DNA from 2 places in the Streptomyces sp. NPDC043726 genome. Region 2 is predicted to be linked to the other one. Evidence: riboswitches for the same ligand, from Rfam matches in the RefSeq annotation. Region 2 holds a riboswitch; the other holds the start of a gene.
The links. Region 2 has a riboswitch for S-adenosylmethionine ahead of AC068Z_RS31000 (aminotransferase class V-fold PLP-dependent enzyme). Riboswitches for the same ligand answer to the same signal wherever they lie in the genome.
Positions count from the first base shown of each region.

Region 1: linked by a shared signal. The riboswitch ahead of thrC (threonine synthase) and the one ahead of AC068Z_RS31000 (aminotransferase class V-fold PLP-dependent enzyme) in region 2 are both predicted to bind S-adenosylmethionine.

Region 1 covers NZ_JBWKCI010000004.1:550,514-554,923, reverse strand. The annotation lists gene AC068Z_RS14705 (alpha,alpha-trehalose-phosphate synthase (UDP-forming)) at 1-1,170, opposite strand, end outside; gene AC068Z_RS14700 (glucosyl-3-phosphoglycerate synthase) at 1,233-2,177, opposite strand; SAM riboswitch class I at 2,306-2,464, shown strand; gene thrC (threonine synthase) at 2,483-3,766, shown strand; gene AC068Z_RS14690 (MoaD/ThiS family protein) at 3,763-4,038, shown strand.
Region 2 covers NZ_JBWKCI010000011.1:333,694-338,103, reverse strand. The annotation lists gene qcrB (cytochrome bc1 complex cytochrome b subunit) at 1-943, shown strand, start outside; gene trpD (anthranilate phosphoribosyltransferase) at 1,097-2,161, shown strand; SAM riboswitch class IV at 2,237-2,353, shown strand; gene AC068Z_RS31000 (aminotransferase class V-fold PLP-dependent enzyme) at 2,485-3,846, shown strand; gene AC068Z_RS30995 (protein kinase domain-containing protein) at 3,894-4,410, shown strand, end outside.

The DNA.
Region 1 (4,410 bases), on a different contig from region 2:
GATCCGGTACGCGGCGAGCGAGCGCGCGAAGTCGTCCTTGACGTGCAGCACGACCGGTGTCCAACCCGGGGTGCCGTACGCCGAGTTGATCTCGTCCGCGAGCCGCTGGACCTCCGCCGTGTACTCCCGGTACACCGCCAGGTCCTGCCGGGAGGGGTAGGCGAAGGCCACGTGCACGACCCGCTCGCGCCACTCGGGGTGCTCGTCGAGGAGCTGCCGGTAGGACAGCAGCCCGCGCACGATGTTCTTCGACAGCTCGGTCCGGTCCACCCGGACGATCGTCTTGCGCGGCTCCCCGTCGGGCCCCGTGCCGATCTCCGTCCGGAGCGCCGCCATCCGTTCCTCGACGTCGGCCTCGTGCGAGCGGGCGCGCAGGAACTCGGCGTCGGCCCCGAGGCCGTGCACGCCGATCCAGGTGGTCGACAGCGGCGGCCGGCCGGTCGCCGTGTGCTCGATCGACTTCGGCTTGCTGGGGACCGGCGAGTAGGCGGTGATCCGCTCACCGTCGATCTCGTTCGCGCAGGCCATGAAGGTGTGCGCCCACCGGTTGGTGAGGAAGCCCAGCCGGTCCGCGCCGAGCATCCCCCACACCAGCTGCGAGCGGATGTCGTCCGGCAGCATCCGGAAGTACTCGTGCGGTGCCCACGGCGTGTGCGAGAAGTGGCCGATGCGCAGGTCCGGGCGGAGTTCGCGGAGCATCCCCGGCACCAGGCACAGGTGGTAGTCCTGCACCAGCACCGCGGCGCCCTCCGCCGCCTCCTCGGCCAGCGCCTCGGCGAAGGCGCGGTTGTAGGTCTCGTACGACGCCCACTGCCGCCGGAACTCCGCGTCGAACACCGGTTCCAGTGGCGTCTGGTACAGCATGTGGTGGACGAACCAGAGCACGGAGTTGGCGATGCCGTTGTACGCGTCGGCGTGCACCTCGGCCGGGATGGCGAGCATCCGTACGCCGTCCTCGCCCACCCCGCGCGCGACCGCCTCGCGGTCGCCGTCGGACAGCGCGGAGCACACCCACAGGGCACCGGCGTCCGGGCCGATGGCCGAGAGGCCCGACACCAGTCCACCGCCCCCGCGCTTGGCGCGCAGCGAGCCGTCCGACCGCACTTCGTAGGAGACCGGGCCGCGATTCGACGCGACCAGCACTTCAGCGGCACCGTACGTGGAAGCCATGTGCTCCAACCTAGCCCGTGCCGGAAACGCTCAAACGTACGAGCGGCGCGCCGGGGCGTGGGTTACGCCACCTTGCGCGAGGCGTACTCCGCGATCTCCACCATCGGTGGCCGTTCCTCGGTGTCCACCGAGTAGGTGCGCGGCTCGAAACCGTCCTCGCCGCGCTCGAACTGGGTGAGCGCGGGCCGGACGAGATGGCCCCGGGCCAGCCGGAGCTGTGCGGTGCGGTAGATCGCGGCGGACATCCGGCCGAGTGCCTGCCCGTCCTGGTGCCGGTGCTTGCGCACCCCGACGTCCACCTGGGCCAGCGCGTCCAGGCCCACCAGGTGCAGCGCGTCGACCAGCATGCCGAGCTCCACGCCGTAGCCGACCGGGAAGGGGAGCTGTTCCAGCAGGGAGCGGCGGGCCGCGTACTCCCCGCCGAGCGGCTGGACGAACCCGGCGAGCTGCGGCCAGTGCATGTTCAGCAGCGGGCGGGCCATCAGCTCGGTGACCCGGCCGCCCTGCCCGGCCGCCTGCCCGAGCGGGCGGTCGTACATCGCCTTGACCAGCTGCACCCCCGGGTCGGTGAGCAGCGGGCCGACGATCCCGGAGACGAAGTCCGAGGAGAAATCCTTCAGGTCCGCGTCGACGAAGCAGACGATGTCGCCGCGCGTGACCAGCAGCGAGCGCCACAGCACCTCGCCCTTGCCGGGCACGGCGGGGATCCGGGGGAGGATCGCGTCCCGGTGCACGACCGTCGCCCCGGCCGCCGCGGCGACCTCGGCGGTGCGGTCGGTGGAGCCGGAGTCGACGACGACGATCTCGTCGACCAGCGGGACCTGCTGCATCAGGTCGTGCCGGATCACGGCGACGATGTCGCCGACCGTCTCCTCCTCGTTGAGCGCGGGCAGCACGACGGAGACCGACTGGCCCGATCCGCGCTTCGCGGCGAGGATCTGGTGCAGCGGCCGATCACACACGGACCAGGAGCGGGTGCTCAGCCAGCGCTCGACTTCTTCCAGCACAGTCTGCGGCTCCTCACGTGTCTCGCGGTTCGGACGGCACTCTCCACTGTCCTGGCCTTCGGTTACAGTCTTGAGCAACGCTGATGACCATCGCATGTCGGGGGTCGTTTGCGTATACAACTACATACCGCTCATCCAGAGGGGCAGAGGGATACGGCCCGATGAAGCCCCGGCAACCCTCCAGTCGGTTCTCGTAGCGATCACTGTCGATCGTCCTCGCGAGGCTCCCGGCTAGGGAAGGTGCCAAATCCGTCTCACGGCGAGATGCGTCGTGAGGAAGATGAGGAGAAAGGGCCTCGCCTCACATGGCTGTGCAGACTGTCGCAACCACCTCGAATCCCACCGTCGACCTCGGTCCCGCCGCCGCCCTGAGCTGCCGCGAGTGTGGTCACCGGGTACCCCTCGGACCGGTCTTCGCGTGCGAGGAGTGTTTCGGCCCGCTGGAGATCGCCTACGACTTCTCGGACTACGACACCGAGGAGCTCCGCAAGCGCATCGAAGCGGGACCCGCGAACATCTGGCGCTACGCGCCGCTGCTGCCCGTCCCCGCGGACGTGGCCGACAAGCCCAACCTCAACCCCGGCTGGACCAAGCTCGTCAAGGCCGACAACCTGGCCCGCGAGCTCGGTGTGACCGGCGGGTTGTATGTGAAGGACGACTCCGGCAACCCGACGCACTCCTTCAAGGACCGCGTCGTCGCCCAGGCCCTCGAGGCCGCGCGCGCCTTCGGCTTCACGACGCTGAGCTGCTCCTCCACGGGCAACCTGGCCGGTGCCGTCGGCGCCGCCGCCGCCCGCGCCGGCTTCCGTTCCTGCGTGTTCATCCCGCACGACCTGGAGCAGGGCAAGGTCGTCATGGCCGCGGTCTACGGCGGTGAGCTCGTCGGGATCGAGGGCAACTACGACGATGTGAACCGTTTCTGCTCCGAGCTGATCGGTGACCCGGCCGGCGAGGGCTGGGGCTTCGTCAACGTCAACCTGCGGCCGTACTACGCGGAGGGGTCCAAGACCCTGGCGTACGAGATCTGCGAGCAGCTCGGCTGGCGGCTGCCGGACCAGCTGGTCGTGCCGATCGCCTCCGGCTCGCAGCTCACGAAGATCGACAAGGGTCTGCAGGAGCTGATCAAGCTCGGGCTCGTCGAGGACAAGCCGTACAAGATCTTCGGTGCGCAGGCGCTCGGCTGCTCGCCGGTGTCGACGGCCTTCAAGGAGGGCCACGACGTCGTCCGCCCGCAGAAGCCGAACACCATCGCCAAGTCGCTGGCCATCGGCAACCCGGCGGACGGGCCGTACGTCCTGGACATCGCGCGCCGCACGGGCGGTGCGGTGGAGGACGTGACCGACGAGCAGGTCGTCGACGCGATCCGGCTGCTCGCCCAGACCGAGGGCATCTTCGCGGAGACGGCGGGCGGGGTGACGGTCGGCGTGACGAAGAAGCTGATCGACAACGGCCTGCTGGACCCGTCGCTCACCACGGTCGTCCTCAACACCGGCGACGGCCTCAAGACCCTTGACGCGGTGGCCGGCACCGGCCTCACCGCCACCATCCGTCCGAACCTGGACTCCTTCCGAGAGGCTGGCCTCGCATGAGCGTGACCGTTCGCATCCCCACCATCCTGCGCACCTACACCGGCGGCCAGGCCGAGGTCGCCGCTGAGGGCGGGACGCTCTCCGAGGTCATCGCCGACCTGGAGAAGAACCACACCGGGATCGCGGCCCGCGTTCTGGACGACCAGGGCAAGCTGCGCCGTTTCGTGAATGTCTACGTCAATGACGACGACGTCCGCTTCGAGCAGGGCCTGGAGACGGCGACCCCCGACGGCGCCGGAGTTTCCATCATTCCGGCCGTCGCCGGCGGCTGATCGTTACCGTCGGTAAGGTGCGTCACCGAGAGTTCATCGAATTGCCCTCTCCGTAAGACAAACGGAGGGGGCAATTCTGCATGGTTGAGCGCGGTACAGTTGGGGAACCCGCTTCTCTTCCCATGCCGGACGCATATGAGTACCGAGTGCGCATGCGACGAGAAACAGCCAAAGTGTGCGGCCCTTTTGCGACATGTGCTCCTTTTGTGGGGCCCGACTTGCCCTGAATTCGGGCGAATTCTCACTACATTCCGGACCCGTTGCGTCCAGAATTCTCGTCCGATTGACCTGTTGCAGACGGCAGTTGGACAGATACATTCAGCCGCGGTCGACGCGTTCCGGCGCACGCCCCCAAACCGTGGGGGGTGAGGT
Region 2 (4,410 bases):
CGGCCACCTGATCCTGGTCGTCTACCACAAGCACACGCAGTACGCGGGTCCGGGCAAGACGAACAAGAACGTCGTCGGCATGCCGCTGCTGCCGGTCTACATGGCCAAGGCCGGAGGCTTCTTCTTCCTGGTCTTCGGTGTCATCGCGGCCATCTCGGCGATCGCCACGATCAACCCGATCTGGGCGCTGGGCCCCTACCGTCCGGACCAGGTGTCCACCGGCGCGCAGCCCGACTGGTACATGGGCTTCTCCGAGGGCCTGATCCGTGTCATGCCGGGCTGGGAGATCAACTTCTGGGGTCACACGCTCGTCCTGGGTGTGTTCATCCCGCTGGTGATCTTCCCGCTGGTCCTGGTCGCGATCGCGGTCTACCCGTTCATCGAGTCCTGGGTCACCGGCGACAAGCGCGAGCACCACATCCTGGACCGCCCGCGCAACGCGCCGACCCGTACGGCCTTCGGTGTCGCCTGGATCACCTGGTACATGGTCCTGCTGATCGGTGGTGGAAACGACCTCTGGGCCACCCACTTCCACCTGTCGATCAACGCCATCACCTGGTTCGTCCGCATCGGGTTCTTCGTCGCCCCGGTCCTGGCCTTCGTCATCACCAAGCGGATCTGCCTCGGCCTCCAGCGCCGGGACAAGGACAAGGTGCTGCACGGCCGCGAGTCGGGCATCATCAAGCGCCTGCCGCACGGTGAGTTCATCGAGGTGCACGAGCCGCTCAGCCAGGACGTGCTGCACACCCTCACCGCGCACGAGCAGTACCAGCCGGCCGAGCTCGGCCCGGTGGTCGACGAGAACGGCGTCGAGCGCAAGGTGAAGGGCACCGAGAAGCTGCGCGTCAAGCTCAGCAAGGCGTACTACGGCGAGGAGTCCCAGATTCCGAAGCCGACCGTCGAGGAGTACAAGGAGATCACGAGCGGCCACGGCCACCACTGATCGCTGCGCACGCCACGCCAGCCGAAGGGCCCCGTCCGGTGTTCGGACGGGGCCCTTCGCCGTGCCCCGGGCTGGATAGGGTGGGGAGCACACCGAGCCCACCCCCCATGGCGTCGGGGTGGACACCTTTCTACGACTCTCAGGAGCGGCCTTATGAGCGCTGTGACCCCCGCTGGAGGCGACATCGCGGCGGGCCGTTCCTGGCCCCTGTTGCTGAACGGCCTGCTGGAGGGGCGCGATCTCAGCGCCGACGACACGGCCTGGGCGATGGACCTGATCATGCGCGGGGAGGCGACCGACGCGCAGATCGCCGGGTTCGTGGTGGCCCTGCGGGCCAAGGGCGAGACGGTCGAGGAGATCACCGGTTTCGTCCGCACGATGTACGAGCACGCGAACGTGATCGAGGTGTCCGGCGACACCGTCGACATCGTCGGCACGGGCGGTGACGGCGCCAAGACCGTCAACATCTCCACGATGTCCGCGATCGTGGTGGCCGGCGCGGGCGCCAAGGTCGTCAAGCACGGCAACCGGGCCGCGTCCTCCGCCTCGGGCTCCTCCGACGTCCTGGAGAAGCTCGGGGTCAACCTGGAGCTGCCGGTGGCGCGGGTGCCGCAGGTGGTCGAGGAGGCCGGGATCACCTTCTGCTTCGCGGCGAAGTTCCACCCGGCGATGCGGCACGCGGGCGCGGCGCGCGGCCAGCTCGGGATCAGAACCGTCTTCAACGTCCTCGGCCCGCTCACCAACCCCGCCCGGGTACGGGCGCAGGCCGTCGGGGTCGCCGATCCGCGGATGGCGCCGATCGTGGCGGGCGTGTTCGCCGAGCGCGGCAACTCCTCGCTGGTGTTCCGCGGTGACGACGGCCTGGACGAGCTGACCACCACCTCGACCTCCCGGGTCTGGATCGTCCGCGACGGCAAGGTCACCGAGGAGGCCTTCGACCCCCGCGACGTCGGCATCGACCTCGTCCCGGTGGAGGCCCTGCGGGGCGCCGACGCGTCGTACAACGCGGACGTGGCCCTGCGCCTGCTGAACGGCGAGACCGGCCCCGTCCGGGACGCCGTACTCCTGAACTCGGCGGCGGCGCTGGTGGCCCTGCACCTCACCGAGGCCCCGCTGACGGAGCAGATCCGGGCCGGCATGGCGAAGGCTGCGGAGTCGATCGACTCGGGCGCGGCCAAGCGGACGCTGGAGCGGTGGGTGGCCGCCAGCAACAGCTGACGGCGCCGCACGGATGTCCCGCGATCCGGACACGGGTTGCGGGACATCGATCATTTCGCGTACGTTCCCGTACCAGGTCATGAGTGACAGTCATGAGGCCCCGGCCGACTGTCCGGCAACCCTCCGTCCGTGGCGGGGTGCCCCGGGTGAAGACCAGGCCGTAGGCAGCGAGGTCTACGGCAAGCGCGGACCCCTCTCGACACCAGGGGTCCTGGTCATTCGAGGGAGTCTCCCGTGAGCAAGCGAATGCGATAGGGCCGCCGAGCCCCGCCTCCGCGCACCCTTCTTCTCCTTTCCTCGTACGCCTTCACGGGAGCCCCGTCATGTCTGTCCCCACCGCTGTCTCCGCCCAGGCCGTTTGTTCCCCCCTGCCCGTTCTGGGCCGTGATGTCACCGTCCCGCTGGTCACCGGCGGCGAGGTCACCTACGCCGCGCTCGACTACGCCGCCAGCGCCCCCGCGCTGCAGCGCGTGTGGGACGACGTGGCCGCCTACGCGCCGTACTACGGCAGCGTGCACCGGGGCGCCGGGTACCTCTCGCAGCTGTCCACGGACCTCTTCGAGAACGCCCGCGAGACCGTCGCCGAGTTCCTGGACTGCCGCGCCGACGACCAGCTGATCTTCACCCGGTCCACCACGGACTCGCTGAACCTGCTCGCCGCCGCGCTGCCCGCCGACTGCCAGGTCTTCGTCTTCGAGACCGAGCACCACGCCTCGCTGCTGCCCTGGCGGGACGCCCGCGTCACCTGCCTCAACGCCCCGCGCACCCCGCGCCAGGCCGTCGAGACCCTGGAGCGCGCCCTCGCCGACCGCGACCCTCAGGGCCCCGCCCTGGTCTGTGTCACCGGCGCCTCGAACGTCACCGGTGAGCTGTGGCCGGTGCGGGAGCTGGCCGCCGCCGCCCACGCGCACGGCGCCCGGATCGTCCTCGACGCCGCCCAACTCGCCCCGCACCACCCGGTCTCCGTGCGCGACCTCGACGTGGACTGGGTCGCCTTCTCCGGCCACAAGCTCTACGCGCCCTTCGGCTCCGGCGTCCTCGCCGGCCGCGCCGACTGGCTGCGGGCCGCCGAGCCGTACCTCGCGGGCGGTGGCGCCAGCCGCAAGGTCGCCCGGCGCGCGGACGGGGGAGTGGACGTGGAGTGGCACGACAGCGCGGCGCGGCACGAGGCCGGGTCGCCGAACGTCATCGGCGCCTACTCCATCGCGTCGGCCTGCAAGGCCCTCACGGAGGCCGGGTTCGACACCCTCGTGGCCCGTGAGCAGTACCTGATCGAGAAGGTCCGCGCGGGCCTGGCCGAGGTCCCCGAGGTCCGCGTCCTCTCCCTGTTCGGCGACGACGCCCCCCGCGTCGGCGTCATCTCCTTCGTCGTCGACGGCTGGAACAGCTCCCACTTCGCCGCCGCCCTCTCCGCCGAGTACGGCATCGGAGTGCGCGACGGACTGTTCTGCGCCCACCCCCTGGTCCGCACCCTGCTCGGCAGCGACCCGCAGACCCAGGGCGAGTGCGGCGCCCCCGAGGCGGCGCCCGGCGAGAAGTCCCTGAACGCGATCCGGGTGAGCTTCGGCGCGGGCACGCCGGACGAGCACGTGGAGCGGTTCGTGACCGCGGTGCGCGAACTGGTCCGGGACGGGGCGAAGTGGAACTACCGCACGCAGGACGGGCGTTGCGTCCCCGCGGTGTGATCGTCTGACGTACGCTCCCCCTGGGGATCAGGTGGGGGAGGCACGGGGTGCAGACGCTGCGGGGGACGGATCCTCGGCGGATCGGGCCGTACGAGGTGCTCGGGCGGCTCGGCGCCGGGGGAATGGGCGAGGTGTATCTCGCCGAGGGGCGCGGTGGGCTGCGGCTGGCCGTCAAGGTGGTGCGGCCCGAGCACGCCGGGGACCGCACCTTCCGCGCCCGGTTCCGCCAGGAGCTGCGGGCCGCGCGCGAGGTCGGCGGGGACGGCACGTACACCGCCCGGGTGGTCGACGCCGACCCCGATGGCGAACCGCCCTGGATGGCCACCGAGTTCGTCGAGGGCCCGACCCTCGCCCACGCCGTGCACGACGAGGGCCCGCTGCCCGGTCCCGCCGTACGGATCCTCGCGGCGGCCCTCGGCCGGGCGCTGGCGGCGATCCACGCCCGGGACCTGGTCCACCGGGATCTCAAGCCCTCCAACATCCTGCTCGCGGCGGACGGTCCGCGGGTCATCGACTTCGGGATCGTCCGGGCGCTGGAGGCGACCGCGCTGACCAACCCCGGCT